DNA from 3 places in the Peteryoungia algae genome. Region 2 is predicted to be linked to each of the others. Evidence: predicted binding sites of a transcription regulator. Region 2 holds the regulator's gene; each other region holds the start of a gene.
What was found. The regulator LexA, encoded in region 2, represses DNA repair genes until DNA is damaged. The targets are predictions, from matches to a motif close to TGTTCNNNNTGTGTTCNG.

Region 1 (5,271 bases), 350 kb from region 2:
GCCTGATGTTGCGGACAGGCATGATCCGCCAGCAGAGTCAGGGGATCTATTCCTGGCTGCCGCTTGGCAAGCGCGTGCTCGACAAGGTGAACGCCATCATCCGCGAGGAGCAGAACCGCGCCGGCGCCATCGAGCTCTCCATGCCGACCTTGCAGTCGGCCGAGCTCTGGCAGGAAAGCGGGCGCTACGAGGACTATGGCAAGGAAATGCTGCGCATCCGCGACCGTCAGGATCGCCCGATGCTTTACGGCCCGACCAATGAGGAGATGATCACCGACATCTTCCGTTCGTCGGTGAAGTCCTACAAGAGCCTGCCGCTCAACCTCTATCATATCCAGCTCAAGTTCCGCGACGAGATCCGCCCGCGGTTCGGCACGATGCGCTCGCGCGAATTCCTGATGAAGGATGCCTATTCCTTCGATCTGACCCAGGCCGATGCCATCCATTCCTACAACAAGATGTTCGTGGCCTATCTCCGCACATTCGATCGTCTCGGCTTGCGCGCCATCCCGATGCGTGCCGATACCGGCCCGATCGGCGGAAACCACAGCCATGAATTCATCATCCTGGCCGATACCGGCGAGTCTGAGGTCTTCTGCCACAAGAGCTTCGTGGATTTCGACATTCCCTCGGTCGACACCGACTTTGACGACGTGAACGGCCTGCAGTCGATCTTCGACAAGTGGACCTCTGTCTATGCCGCGACCTCGGAAATGCATGACGAGGCAGCCTTCGACACGATTTCAGACGCCGATCGCCTGTCAGCCCGCGGCATCGAGGTTGGCCACATCTTCTATTTCGGGACCAAATACTCCGAACCGATGGGCGCCAAGGTTCAAGGTCCCGACGGCAAGGAACACCTTGTCCACATGGGCTCATACGGCATCGGCCCGACGCGCCTTGTTCCCGCCATCATCGAGGCCTCGCATGACGAGAACGGAATCATCTGGCCGGCCTCGGTCGCGCCCTTTGATGCCGTTGTCATCAACATGAAGGCCGGCGACGAGGCCTGCGATTCGACCTGCGAACGTCTTTATGCCGCTTTGCAGAACGCCGGCAAGGATGTGCTCTATGACGATACCGACGATCGCGCCGGCACGAAATTCGCGACCGCCGATCTGATCGGCGTTCCGGTCCAGGTGATCGCGGGCCCACGGGCTGTCGCAGCTGGCGAGGTCGAGCTCAAGGATCGCAAGACCGGCGCTCGCGAGACCCTGACCATCGAGGCGGCGATCAACAAGCTGACGGCCTGAGGCATCAGCCTCAGCCGACACGAGGTGGGTGACCGAGATCGCGATCCCGATGCAAGGAGAGACCATGGCGACCACGGCCGCTGGCAACGAAACGGCAGCACCCGGCAAGGCGGCATCCGCCAAGGCCTTTTCCGGCTTCGAGCGCATGGTGGCGTGGCGTTACCTGCGCGCCCGGCGCAAGGAAGCTTTCATTTCCGTGATCGCCGGCTTCTCCTTCATCGGCATCATGCTCGGCGTTGCAACGCTGATCATCGTCATGGCGGTGATGAACGGTTTCCGCACCGAACTTGTTTCGCGCATTCTCGGCATCAACGGCCACATGATCGTCCAGGCGGTCGACCAGCCGCTGAGCGACTATGCCGGTCTTGCAGAACGCTTTGCCGCCGTGCCCGGCGTTACCATGGCGCTGCCGCTGGTCGAGGGCCAGACGCTGGCCTCGGGCCGCGAAGGCGCCGGCACCGGTGCGCTGGTACGCGGCATCCGCCCGGATGACCTCACCAAGCTCTCGGTCGTCTCGTCCAATATCCGATCCGGCGATATGGTCGGTTTCGCCACGGGGCAGGGCGTGCTGATCGGCTCGCGCATGGCGGCCCAGTTGGGTCTGGCCGCAGGTGATACGATCACGCTGGTTTCCCCGGAAGGTGACGTGACGCCGCTCGGCGTCAATCCGCGCGTCAAATCCTATCCCGTCTCGGGCATCTTTGAGATCGGCATGTCGGAATATGACGCCTCGATCATCTACATGCCGCTCGAGGAATCGCAGCTCTATTTCAACGTCGAAGGCATCGTTCAGTCCATCGAACTCTTCATCGCTGACCCCGATGCCGTGGACGAACTGCGCCCGCTGATCGAGGAGGCTGCCGGCCGCCAGATCTTCCTGACCGACTGGCGCCAGCGCAACCAGACCTTCTTCTCGGCCCTTCAGGTCGAGCGCAACGTCATGTTCATGATCCTGACGCTGATCGTTCTCGTGGCCGCCCTCAACATCATTTCCGGCCTGATCATGCTGGTGAAGGACAAGGCAAGCGACATCGCCATCCTGCGTACCATGGGCGCGACATCAGGGGCCATCATGCGGATCTTCTTCATGACGGGGGCCGCGATCGGCACCGTCGGGACGATGGCCGGCGTCGCCCTCGGTGTTGTCGTCTGTCTCAACATCGAGAGCATTCGCCAGTTCTTCTCCTGGGTCTCCGGCACAGTGCTGTTTGATCCGGAACTCTATTTCCTGAGCCAGTTGCCGGCCGACATGAACATGAGCGAGACGATCTCAGTGGTCGTCATGGCGCTCAGCCTGTCTTTCATGGCGACAATCTTCCCGGCCTGGCGGGCCTCGCGTCTGGATCCCGTCCAGGCCCTGCGTTACGAATGAGGATGCCGAAACCCATGGCAAAAGACGTGGTTCTCTCGCTTGCCGGCATCGACCGCCACTATGGTCAGGGCGAGACTGTACTCTCGATCCTGAAAGGCGCCGACTTCACCCTGCGCACCGGCGAGACTGTCGCACTGGTCGCGCCTTCGGGCACGGGCAAGTCGACGCTGCTGCATGTTGCCGGCCTGCTGGAACATCCAGATGGCGGCGAAGTGACGGTGGGCGGCGTTGCCTGCCAGGAGCTCGGCGACGAGGAACGCACCGCGATCCGCCGCAAGTCGGTCGGCTTCGTCTACCAGTTCCATCACCTTCTGCCGGAATTTTCCGCCCTTGAAAACGTGATGATGCCCCAGCTGATTGCCGGTCTTGCCAAGCCGGAAGCGGCAGAGCGCGCCAAGCAACTGCTCGACTACATGCGCGTCGGCCATCGCGCTGACCATCGCCCGGCCGAACTCTCCGGCGGTGAACAGCAGCGCGTGGCGATCGCCCGTGCCGTCGCCAATGCACCGCTTGTTCTGCTTGCCGATGAGCCGACAGGCAATCTCGACCCCGAGACTGCAAGCTATGTCTTCTCTGCCCTCGAGGCACTGGTCCGCCAGTCGGGCCTCTCGGCGATGATTGCGACCCACAATCATGACATCGCCCGGCGTATGGACCGCTGTGTGACGCTGGTGGACGGCAAGGTCGTCCCACTCGAGGTCTGACCTCACCCTTCACGTCTGAACCTTGTTGAACCCCGGTGGATTTGTTCCGCCGGGGCTGCGGTCATTTTGGGTTGACATGGGAACAAGAGTAGAACAAAATACAAACATAAAGGGACAAGGAGACAGAAATGACCGAAATTCTTCGTGACGTTGCTGCATTTGCCTCGATGGCTGTGTTTGTATCCAGCATGACCTTGCTGATGATGGCGCTCTGACATTCTTCGGGCGGCAAAGCTGGTGAGGAAAGCCTTGCCGCCCGACTTCGTTCTGGACTTCGCAACCGCAAAAGCCGAAAATCCCGTCCGATTCAGATTGTCAGGGATGAAGCGGTATGGGCGAGGACAGCCTCGGAACGGAAGCGTCCGGTGAAGCGGGCAATGGCCCGGGTTTTGTGCACTTGCGGGTGCATTCGGCCTATTCGCTTCTCGAAGGCGCGCTGCCGCTGAAGAAGATCCTGGGCAAGGCCGTCGCCGACGACCAGCCGGCAATCGCGGTGACCGACACCAACAATCTTTTCGTCGCGCTCGAATTTTCGCAAAAGGCGCTCGGAGATGGCATCCAGCCGATCATCGGCTGTCAGCTGTCGATCGACATGGAAGATTCCACCGGCGAGAAGCGCGGCGGTAACGGCCACATGCCGGATCTGCCAGCCGTTGTCGTCCTGGCATCGGATGCCGACGGTTACGAGCGGCTCGTGGACCTGGTCAGCCGTGCCTATCTTGGCGGCGATGCCGGTCAGCCGACACATGTCAAACTCTCCTGGTTCGAGGAGACCGGCACCGAAGGCCTGATCGTGCTGACGGGCGCAGGCGGCGGGCCGGTGGACCGTATGCTCAAGGATGGCCACAAGGCGCAAGGCGAAAGCCGCCTCCTGTCCCTGAAGCGCCTCTTCGGCGATCGCCTCTATGTCGAGCTGCAGCGGCATGGCGAATATGATCGCACCCACGAGCGCCGCATGGTCCAGCTCGCCTATGAGCATGACATTCCGCTGGTCGCGACGAATGAGGCCTTCTTCCCGGCGCGCGACGACTACGACGCGCATGACGCATTGATGGCTGTGGCACACAACGCCATTGTCTCCAACGACGACCGCTTCCGCCTGACCCCGGACCACTATCTGAAGAGCCGGGCAGACATGATGAAGCTCTTCGCCGATCTGCCGGAGGCGCTCGAAAACTCGGTGGAGATCGCGCGCCGCTGCTCCTTCGTGCTCGACACCCGCAAGCCCATCCTGCCGCGCTTTACCGGCGGCAGCGACGATCCGGAAGAGGCCGAGCGCGAGGAAGCGCTGGAACTGCGTCGGCAGGCGGAGGAGGGGCTCGATCATCGTCTCGCCGCCCTCGGCATGGCGCCTGGCTATGAAGAGCAGGAATATCGAGATCGGCTCGAATTCGAGCTCTCCGTCATCGAGCGGATGAAATTCCCCGGCTACTTCCTGATCGTTGCCGACTTCATCAAATGGGCAAAGCAGCATGACATCCCCGTTGGCCCGGGCCGTGGTTCCGGTGCAGGCTCGCTGGTCGCCTACGCGCTGACCATCACCGACGTCGACCCCTTGCGTTTCTCGCTCCTTTTCGAACGCTTCCTCAATCCGGAACGCGTCTCGATGCCCGACTTCGATATCGACTTCTGCCAGGAGCGCCGCGAAGAGGTCATTCGCTACGTGCAGAAGAAATACGGCCGCGAACAGGTGGGGCAGATCATCACCTTCGGATCGCTGCAGGCTCGTGCGGCCCTGCGCGACGTCGGTCGGGTGCTCGAAATGTCCTATGGCCAGGTCGACAAGATCTGCAAGCTGGTGCCGAACAATCCGGCCAATCCAACGCCACTCTCCAAGGCGATCGAGGAGGAACCCAAGCTGCAGGAGGCGGCTGCCGAAGAGCCTGTCGTCGCCCGTCTGCTCGAAATCGCCCAGAAGATCGAAGGCCTCTATCGCCACGCC
Region 2 (5,271 bases):
CGACGAGCTGGACCTTCTTGCCGATCTTGTCGGTCAGCGACTTCCAGCCATCCCAGTCGTCTTCGGCCATGCCGTCCTCGATCGAGAAGATCGGGTACTTGGCAGCGAGTTCGGCAAGATAGTCCGCCATGGCTTCCGGTTCGAGCGTGCGACCTTCGCCTTCAAGCACATACTTGCCGTCCTTGAAGAACTCGGTCGAGGCGCAATCGAGCGCGATATGCATGTCCTCGCCCGGACGGTAACCAGCCTTTTCGATCGACTTCATGATGAAGTCGAGGGCAGCGGGAGCGGATGCCAGGCCCGGCGCAAAGCCACCTTCGTCGCCGACATTGGTGTTGTGGCCATCGGCTGCGAGCTGCTTCTTCAGCGTGTGGAAGACTTCCGAACCCATGCGCACGGCGTCACGGATGGTGTCGGCGCCAACCGGCACGATCATGAATTCCTGGAAGTCGATCGGGTTGTCGGCATGGGCACCGCCGTTGATGATGTTCATCATCGGAACCGGCAGGACATGGGCGTTCGGGCCGCCGATATAACGATAGAGGGGCAGACCGGAGGATTGGGCCGCGGCCTTGGCGACGGCCAGCGATACGCCAAGAATGGCGTTGGCGCCGAGGCGTGCCTTGTTCGGCGTGCCATCGAGTTCGATCATCAGATTGTCGATCTGGATCTGGTTTTCGGCCTCGTGACCGCCGATTGCATCATAGATCTCGCCATTGACGGCTTCGACCGCCTTCTCGACGCCCTTGCCGAGGTAACGCGAGCCACCGTCACGCAATTCGACGGCTTCATGCGCGCCGGTCGAGGCTCCCGAGGGGACAGCCGCACGGCCCATGCTGCCGTCTTCGAGATAGACGTCGACTTCGACGGTCGGATTGCCGCGGCTGTCGAGGATTTCGCGGCCGATGATGTCGGTAATGGCGGTCATGTTCGCTCCCTGGTGACGGAAATTGGACAAGGCTCGGCGGCCGATCACCGGGCGCGGAGCCCCCGGACCTGCCTTTGAGTCATCCTCTCTTATCCGATGATCGGGAAAATACAATGACGGATAGGAGCCGGAACGGACGAAATCTAATCGATTTAAACCGCAAGGACCCGCGGCGCTTCCCGTTCAACTGCTGAAAGCGCCGCGAGAGTCCGTCAGGATGCCTTGGCCAGATCGTCGAAGGCGATGAGTTTTTCCAGAAGCCGGCGCATGTCGGTGATCTTCACCATATTCGGACCATCCGACGGGGCGTTGTCCGGGTCCTGGTGAGTCTCGATAAAGAGCCCACCGACGCCGACAGCGACGGCTGCGCGAGCCAACGTCTCGACGAATTCACGCTGGCCACCGGAGGAACCACCCTGCCCGCCCGGCTGCTGCACCGAATGGGTGGCATCGAAAACGACAGGCGCGCCCATGGCCGCCATGATCGGCAGCGAGCGCATGTCGGAGACGAGCGTATTGTAGCCGAAGGACGCGCCGCGTTCGCAAAGCAGCACGTTCGGATTGCCGGAACCGGTGATCTTGTTCAGCACGTTCTTCATGTCCCAAGGGGCCAGGAACTGTCCCTTCTTCACATTGATCGCGCGGCCGGTCTTGGCGGCGGCAACAAGCAGATCCGTCTGCCGGCAGAGGAAGGCGGGGATCTGCAGGACATCCACAGTCGGCGCGACGGCCGCGCACTGCTCTTCCGTGTGGATGTCGGTGAGGACGGGCACACCGAATTCCTTCTTGATGTCGGCAAAGACTTCCATCGCCGTTTCCAGGCCGATGCCGCGCTCGGCAGACAACGAGGTGCGGTTCGCCTTGTCGTAAGAGGATTTGTAGACGAGCCCGAGCCCGAGTTCGCGGCACAACTCGACGAGTTGCCCCGCGATCATGAAGGCATGGTCACGGCTTTCCATCTGGCAGGGGCCGGCGATCAAGGCGAAGCGGATTTTTTGTGAGAAGACAGCCTTGCCGGCGCCTTCGCCAACCACGACTTCCGAATTGGGAGAAATGCTCATTTCAACTCCTCGAAGGCAAAGGTGACGCCCTGGCCCTTTTCCGGCGCGACAACCAGCCGCGCGCCCGTTTTGTGATAGCCGACGCCATTAGCAGCGAGGCAGGCTTCTGTCACGCCGAGATCGGCGACGGCGACCACCACGGCCGCGCCCAGGAGACCGCGTTCCAGATGCCTGGAATCCAGACCGTAATGGGCCGAACACCCTTCGGAGGTCAGGACGTCAACCGAGGCATTGGATGCCTCGATCGCCATGCCGAAGGAATGCGCCGTGACGTCGCGCTGATCGAGCACCATTTCCAGCAGATACTGGAAATCACTCGGATTTTCCTCGACCAGGACGATTCGCCGAAGACCGGCGGCACCATTGGCGTGCACGACCAAGTCACCGCGATCCGCCGGTATCGGATTTACGCGTTCACAGGCGAAGCCGAAGAAATCAGGCGAACGCAGGTCGGCTGCAAAGGCGAGCCGGAAAGCCCCCTCCGCCGATCGCCCATCAGGGAATCGGAACTGCCGCGAAAATTCGAGAACGGGCCCGCCGCTCTGTCCCTCATCGCGATACCGTCTATCATCTGCAGTTGCATCGTCCGTCTTCACGACGATGGCCGAGAGGCCTTCGCCACGGCGAAAGCGGAAGGCGAGATCGCGTGCGACAAACACATTGCCGATGCGTGCAGCCTCAAGGCAGCCTTCTCGGCTGCCGACGGCCAGGGGCTCCAGATAGGTATCATCTGCAAAAAAGACGCAGGCGTTCTCGGTCCCAAATGGATGGCGGGCATCGGCCGCAACCGTGAAGCCGAGGCGGCTCATCCGATCGCGGGAGGTTTCGAGATCCACGACCGGGAGGACGAGATGATCGATGGCGCGGGGGGACGTGATGGGATTGGACATATTTCTCTCGAGTTCTGCGTCAGATTTGGGAATTGCGCGGCTGGATTGAAAGGGTTTCGAGCGTCTGGCGCAATGCGTCGATTTGCTGCCGCGCTTCGCGCAATTCCTTGAGTACCTGTTCGTCGATCTTGTGATGAAGGGCCAAAACCTCGATCTCTGCCTTGAGGTTGATCTCATAATCCTTTGCCGCCATGAACCGATCGCGCTCGGCCTGGCGGTTCTGGCTCATCATGATGATCGGGGCCTGGATCGCGGCCAGCATGGACAGGAGAAGGTTGAGGAAGATGAACGGATAAGGGTCGAGGGAGCGGGTCGCCAGAACCACGGTGTTGAGAACCACCCAGGCTACGAAGAGCACCATGAAGGCGATGATGAAGCCCCAGGAGCCACCCACCCTCGCAATGCCGTCTGCCAATCGTTGACCGACGGTCGCATGGGCCAGGAATTCCTCGCCGGCGTTGGTCGAAACCGTGCGGCGCTCCCGAGCCCGCTTCAGCACCTTCTTTTCCGCAGAAGACAGATCGGCTTGCGTCTTCCCCAAAACGAGATTTTCAATGTCCTTGAGCATTCGTCTTATTCCCCGAGAAAGGTCCGCTGGGCTTTGAAAGTATCCGCTCTTTGCATTGCAGCGGTACAAAATCGGACTGTTTCAAGACCTGCACATCAGGCCATCGCATTTTCTCACCGGCTCTTCACGAAAATTTATCCCCTTGCGGAACACAAATGGAACAGATAGTGTCTGTTCTGTATTTGTTTCACCTTAGGGGCACCGCATATGCTGACGCGCAAGCAACAGGAACTGCTTCTCTTCATCCACGAGCGGATGAAAGAATCGGGCGTCCCGCCTTCCTTCGACGAGATGAAGGACGCGCTGGATCTCGCATCGAAATCCGGCATCCATCGGCTGATCACGGCGCTCGAGGAACGCGGCTTCATCCGCCGGTTGCCGAATCGAGCTCGCGCCCTTGAGGTTATCAAACTGCCGGAAGCCTATTCTCCGAGCATGCAGCCCCGTCGCGGTTTTGCCCCGAGCGTGATCGAAGGCAGTCTTGGCAAGGCACCGCCAGCGCCAACACTCACCAAGCAGCCGGTTGAAGACAGGAGTTCTTCCATCTCGGTTCCCGTCATGGGCCGTATCGCGGCTGGCGTACCGATCTCTGCAATCCAGAACAATACGCATGACATTACCGTGCCGGCCGAGATGATCGGCTCCGGTGATCACTACGCCCTCGAGGTGAAGGGCGATTCGATGATCGAAGCCGGGATCCTCGACGGTGATACCGTCATCATCCGCAATGCGTCCAACGCCAATCCGGGGGACATCATCGTGGCGCTCGTCGACGACGAGGAAGCAACATTGAAGCGGTTCCGCCGGCGTGGCGCGTCGATCGCGCTGGAGGCCGCCAATCCGGCCTATGAAACGCGAATCTTCCCGCCGGATCGGGTCAAGATCCAGGGCAAGCTGGTCGGCCTCATCCGCCGGTATCACTGAGCGTCAGCTGTCGGCGACAGTTGTTGCGCCGTTGTCCGGCTTTCTGATGCTTGGGGGATGGTGTGTTCGTCTGCCGCCGATGCCGTGCGCCAGTCGTAGAGGCGGTGTTGCGTCCACGGTCTCGGCTTCCCCTCGAAAGATGTTCTGATCACCAGGTGCTGCGGCGCGTCTGCAAGGCCGGAAATTTCGACAGCGCCGGTGGCCCTGAGGCTGCTTTGCGACAGAAGCGCCGCACCCGAGCGGCAGGCGGTCAATCGCGTGCGAGCCGCCAGAACGACGACATCGGCAAGGTCGCAGCCAACCCCGACCAGGTCGGGACGGTCGAGGGTCATCAGCAATTTCCCCGTGTCCATCCGGGCGACACAGGCCTGCTTGATGCAGGTGAACCGGTCCATCCTGGCAGATTTGGTCAATTGATCGAGAAGCGTTGCAGCAGCCGATCGCTGCGCTGCGCTCCAGGTCTCTCCGGTTCGCCAGTCAGGTGGCGCTGGCAATTCGCCAATCGTAAGCATTTGGGGCGGCATCGTCGTCTCGACATCCAGCACCGGTCGCCATTGATCGAAGATGAAGGCCGGCGGCCGAGTTCGGTTGATAGCGAGGGTCCGTGCGGCGCCGTCACCGCTCCAGAGCGCCACTAGTCTCGCATCCTCGCTGATCATCAGTTCACCGGGTTCCTGTCTCGGCCCAAGCCATGTCGCAACGAGCGTCACCGCGATCAGGACGGTTCCTGCATGTCTGAGACTGCTGCGAAACAGCGTCAGCAGGAGCATGCCGGTGATCGTTCCGAGCATGAACCAGCCGGGTAGGCGCGGAAAGACGTAACCTCCACCCCAGCCGGCAACCATGTAGGCGACATGCAGAACCAGTTCGAGCCCCTGCCCCATGATCCAGAAGAAGGGT
Region 3 (5,271 bases), 2.2 Mb from region 2:
CAAGGCGTTCCGGCCCCTCCGCCCGCAGGATGCGCCGCTGGACACGGCGCCAGCGAAAGCTTGCCGGCGGGCCGTCCGGAACGGCGGACATCACCTCGACCTGTTCGGGGCGATCGAGCAGGCGCAAGGGGCGCAGGCCTCGAACCGGTCTCGCGACCACTTCTGTCCGCGCTGGCGGATGGTCGAGTTCCTTCAGCGCATCGGTGGTCGGTGCATGGATCGACGCTCTCTCCGGCCAATGGCTGGCAAGCGGCACGGGCAGACGGAGTGCGCGTTCACCCAAACGGGCCGAAACCTGATCGAGGAACCGCGTGAGGTCTTCGCGATTGTCCTCCTCGCCGGCAAGTTCGGCCTGGCTTGTGTCGTAAGTCTCGCTCAGGAGAACATTGAGGCGGACGAGTTCGAAGCCGAAACCAGCCTCGAGATCGTCGTGCAGGACAGAAAGTCGCTCCTCGAAGAGTGCCTTGATGCGCGCGATGTCGCGCAAGGGAGCCGAGGCGCCGACCTCGATGCGGAAGACCCGGCCGTCGACCCGGAAGACGAGAAGCTCAAACAGCCGGCCCCCTTCGCCACGGGCCTCCAGCGAGGTCTTCAGGCCCGCAGCGAGGCGACCGGCGAGATCGATTACCTGATCCTCTGTCATGATCGGTTCCGCGAGCCGTCGTTCGGCCGACAGCAGCGGCAGATGGCGCCTGGGTGAGATCGGCTCACCCTCGCGTCCAAGGGCCTGGTCGAGGCGGAGCATCGGTTCCCGCCCGAAACGGCGGGTGATCGGCGGTCGCGGAGCCGCGAGAAGGTCACCAACCGTCTTCAGGCCGACACGGGCGAGATCCATCACTGTTTGGGATTGGAGCCGCAGAGCGACGGTCGGCAGGGGGGCGAGCGCTGCCGAGGACTCTGAGGCTGCAATATGCCTCGGGCCGCCAAAGCGGCTGCAGGCACGGGCCAGACCCGGCGTCGGACCAACCGAGATGCGGACGGCAAGGCCGAAGGCGGTCAGGCGGCGATCGACATCCTCGACCAGCCTTTCTTCGCCGCCGAAGAGATGCGCGCAGCCGGTGATATCAAGCATCAGGCCGTCGTCGCCGTCCAGCGCCACCAGCGGTGTATAACGGTCGCACCAGTCGGCGACGGCGCCGAGCAGTGCGCGGTCTGCGGCAGGATCCGCCTCCACCACATCGAGGCTCGGACAAATGGCACGGGCTTCCGCCAGTCCCTGGCCGGTCCGAAGGCCAAAGCTTTCCGCCGTTTCATCCAGTGCCGTGATGCGCATGGCATTGGCGATCCGGCCGGCACAGGCCAGCGGGGGAAGTTCAGGATGCGCGGTCGAGGCGTGGAGCAAACGCCAGGAGAGACCCCAGCGCCGCCTGGCGATGCGGTCGGTCGGAAGCTTTGGGAAAAAGAGCGACAGAATGCGGCGATCCGAGGCCGGATGGTTGGAACTGTTCGAAAAGGTGAAGGCGGCGGTCATCGGAATTCCACTCCAGAATGAGTTCGGGTGAGCCCGGGATGCGGGATTTCTCAGGGGTGATGCGAAAGACGGGAGACCCGATGCTGCCGCTTAGCAGGGATCCGTCGGCGAGATGGCGCGCCGCCGCCGGCGCGGGTTCGACAGACAGGCGAAGAAAAGCGCTGGAAGCCTCTTCCTCGCCGGCCTGGCGGAGGATCAGAAGCCTTCCACCGGTGGCACGCGCCTTGAGACTCAGGCGCCGGCTCTCGGTGAGGCCGAATTTCTTTGGATTGCCGTGCACTTCGAGAAGCACGGTGGAAAAGGCGCGCGAGGTGAGGGCTGCCTCGGCGAGCCACAACGCATCCTCGATGCGGCGCGGCAGGGCATGGACCAGTCCGGCAGTTGACATGCCGAAGTCGTGGAGGCCGGGTGCATAGGCAAGGCCGGCTTCGCGCACGACATGGGGGTCGGCGACCAAGAGCAGGCGCTGCCTTGCCTTCGCGTTCTTTTCCGCAGCCATGAGGGCAAGGGCCAGGCCGAAGCCGGCCACAGAGCCAGCCTGCTGTAACCGGAGACCCCTGAGTTCGACCAAAGTACCCGGGGCAAGGATTTCGTCCATCATGCCATCAAAGAGCCCCTGTCCCTCCAGCCTCTCCTCTGGTGTCGCTTCACCTGCCTCCGGGTGTAGGCCGGCTGTCAGGCGTGCGGCATGGTCCGGCTTTCCCTCGATCCGGGCAATTGCCTCTCGCAAGGCAAAAAGCGTCTCCCGCGCCTGAGGGCCCTCGCCCATGACGATCTCTCCTGATGAATTGTTCTCTATTTGTTCCTATGGATTCCAGAGCTTCGCGCGAGAGTCAACCCGATTCAAATGAGAATTTATTCCTCTGTTGAATTCACTCTCGAAATGCCGCTGCAAACATCCTATATCTGCGGTCAGTAAGGAGTATTCATGGCCCGCATAGACCAGAGCGAGGATTGGCATGAACGGCACGCCCCGACGATCAGCACGTTCGAGTCGCTGGCGATTGAGGCCTATGGCCACCTGCCGCAAGAATTCCGCGACCTGAGCAAGGATCTCATCATCGAGATCACCGACTTTCCGACGGATGAAGTGTTCGAAGACATGGCGCTCGAAACGCCTTTCGACCTTCTGGGCCTCTTCGAGGGTCAGGGTCTGTCCGAGCGATTTTCCATGGAAACGGGCACGATGCCGAACCGGATCACGCTCTATCGCCGGCCGATCCTCGACTATTGGGCCGAGAACGAGGAGACGCTGGGTGACATCATCACTCATGTGCTGATCCACGAAATCGGCCATCATTTCGGCCTGTCCGACGATGATATGGAGCGGATCGAGGAAAGCGCCGAAGAGGCTGCATCCGCCGAACGGTAAAATCGCGCCGTGATTCAGGGATGTTTGTGAATCGCCGCCACTACAGGCTCTATTTCTTTGCGGCTGATATTTCCCTGTGCGCCAGCGAAGCCATCTCAGGATCCCTGTGCAAAACGGGCTCGATAAGCTGCAGGGCTTGTGGAGAGGCGGGTGCGAAAATGGTGACGCAGCGTCGCCGGCGTGCCGAAGCCCGAGGCGACTGCAATGTCATCGAGCGACAGTCTTGCCTGCCGTTCCAGAAGGTCGCAGGCGTGGCGCAGCCTGCGGGCAAGCAGAAACTCCCCCGGGCTCGTACCGGTCGCGTCACGGAACCGGCGCTGGAATGTCCGTGTACTCATGCCGGCCCGTGCAGCCATTTCGGCGAGCGTCACCTCGCGCTGCAGATTGGCGTCGATCCAGCCGATCAGGGGGCTGAGCCGTTGACCCTCGCGCTCCTGCGGCACCGGCCTGACGATGAATTGTACCTGGCCGCCCTCCCGATGGGGGGGGACCACGAGGCGCCGGGCGACGCTGTTGGCCGCCTCTGCGCCAAAATCGCGGCGGACGACATGCAGGCAGAGATCAATGCCGGCCGCGCTTCCGGCGGCGGTCAGGATCTCACCCTCATCGACATAGAGCACATCCGGATCGAGGCGGATTTCGGGATGGCGTGCCGCAATCGCATCGGCATAGCGCCAATGCGTGGTGGCACGGCGACCGTCGAGCAGTCCGGTGGCGGCAAGCACTGCAACACCGGAGCAAAGTGACATCAGCCGGGCGCCTCGGCTATACGCGGCGCGCAAGGCCTGAAGCAGCGTCTTCGGGACAGGCTCGTCGATCCCACGCCAGCCGGGCACGACGATCAGATCCGCTTCTTCGAGGAGCGCCAACCCGCCGGTTGCCATCACGGTCAGTCCGCCGGCCGCGCGCAAAGGTCCGGCTTCGATGGCTGCCGTGGCATGACGATACCAGCCCTCCCCCATTTCGGGTCGCGCGAGGCCGAAGACTTCCGCGGCGACGCCGAATTCGAAGGTGCAGAGGCCATCATAGGCCAGCGTCACGACGCGTGGGCCGATGAGCGGCGAGATGGCGAAAGGCGAAGTCTGCCGCGGGTCTTCGGACAGAGGCGCATCGATCGACACGTCAGTTCCATACCCGTCTGCGTCGTTACCGCGATGATGTTGCGCCATTGGCGTGATCTTTACGCATGTTGTCATTCAAGCCAGTTTCATCGAAGCTGGCAAAAATGCAACGTTCTTTCATCGTTCGAATGAAAGGATGCTGCCATGTCGAGCCTTGTGAGTGAAATCCCCGCTGCCGAACCTGCCCTCGTTGCTGCGCACTATACTGCAAGGCTTTCCTTCGAGACCGATTGCTGGGATGTGCACGAATCCCTCAGCCGGGGTGATCCCGACTTCGTGCTGCTCGACGTGCGAGGGCCGAAGCTATTCGAAAAGTCCCATGTGCCTGCCGCAATCAACCTGCCGCATGGCAAGATGACCGAGCGGAAAATGGCGGAGTGGCCCGAGGATACGCTGTTCGTCGTCTATTGCGCCGGACCGCATTGCAACGGCACCGATCGGGCGGCGCTTCGGCTTGCGCGGTTGGGGCGCAGGGTCAAGGTGATGATCGGCGGTATGACCGGCTGGGCCGACGAAGGCTTCGAGTTCGCGAGCGGGGCGTGAGCGGACCGGAAGCTTCGTTTACCCTGCCAAATGGGCGAACTCTGCAACGACCTCTTCATAGACGCGCCGCTTGAACGGAACGATGAGGTCAGGCAAGTCCTCAATCGGCTTCCAGTCCCAGGCATCGAATTCCGCCTCGTGACCACCAGGCGGTGGGTTGATGGCGATCTCGCTTTCGTCGCCTTCAAAGCGGAAGGCGAACCAGCGCTGGGTCTGGCCGCGGAACTTGCCTTTCAGGCCGATGCCGATCAGTTCTGCAGGCAGGTCGTAATTGATCCAGCGGCTCGCCTCGGCCAGAAGCGAAACGGTCTTCATGCCGGTTTCCTCGTAGAGTTCGCGCATGGCGGCGGGCAGCGCATCTTCGCCGGGATCGATGCCGCCCTGGGGCATCTGCCAGAGTTGCGGTGATCCGTCATACTCGGAATTGCCTTGCGGAATGCGCCGGCCGGACCAGACCAGACCCTCCCGGTTCAGCACCATGATCCCGACACAGGGGCGATAGGGCAGATCCTCGGCCTTAACCATGGGCTTCGTCGATACGGGGTCGGTCATGCGGTCCTCAGGGTCTGTTTTCATTGGCCAATGCTGAAACGCCGACAAATTCTATGCCGCGGGCAACGGCTTCGTCCCGCCATTCGCTGACAGCTGAAATCGTCTCGTCAAAGGCGGCGCCGACCCCGACGGCCTGGCCGTTGCGCCGGGCAATGCGTTCCAGCTCGTCGAGCTTGGCCAGGATCGCCCGGCGATCGACCTGCGCGTCGATC

Region 1: a site for LexA is predicted at 3,408-3,425, ahead of dnaE (DNA polymerase III subunit alpha). Genes of this name have one in related genera too.
Region 3: a site for LexA is predicted at 2,261-2,278, ahead of QTL56_RS14515 (ImuA family protein). Genes of this name have one in related genera too.

Annotation. Positions count from the first base shown of each region.
Region 1 is NZ_CP128477.1:510,153-515,423, forward strand. Features, by position in the region: gene proS (proline--tRNA ligase) at 1-1,253, shown strand, start outside; gene QTL56_RS02615 (lipoprotein-releasing ABC transporter permease subunit) at 1,318-2,625, shown strand; gene QTL56_RS02620 (ABC transporter ATP-binding protein) at 2,640-3,329, shown strand; gene dnaE (DNA polymerase III subunit alpha) at 3,661-5,271, shown strand, end outside.
Region 2 is NZ_CP128477.1:863,151-868,421, reverse strand. Features, by position in the region: gene eno (phosphopyruvate hydratase) at 1-928, opposite strand, end outside; gene kdsA (3-deoxy-8-phosphooctulonate synthase) at 1,141-1,989, opposite strand; gene QTL56_RS04450 (VOC family protein) at 1,986-2,879, opposite strand; gene QTL56_RS04445 (DUF1003 domain-containing protein) at 2,899-3,447, opposite strand; gene lexA (transcriptional repressor LexA) at 3,655-4,371, shown strand; gene QTL56_RS04435 (ComEC/Rec2 family competence protein) at 4,365-5,271, opposite strand, start outside.
Region 3 is NZ_CP128477.1:3,054,488-3,059,758, reverse strand. Features, by position in the region: gene QTL56_RS14520 (Y-family DNA polymerase) at 1-1,273, opposite strand, end outside; gene QTL56_RS14515 (ImuA family protein) at 1,314-2,240, opposite strand; gene QTL56_RS14510 (metallopeptidase family protein) at 2,400-2,843, shown strand; gene ftrA (transcriptional regulator FtrA) at 2,939-4,012, opposite strand; gene QTL56_RS14500 (rhodanese-like domain-containing protein) at 4,109-4,507, shown strand; gene QTL56_RS14495 (RNA pyrophosphohydrolase) at 4,526-5,059, opposite strand; gene QTL56_RS14490 (divergent polysaccharide deacetylase family protein) at 5,067-5,271, opposite strand, start outside.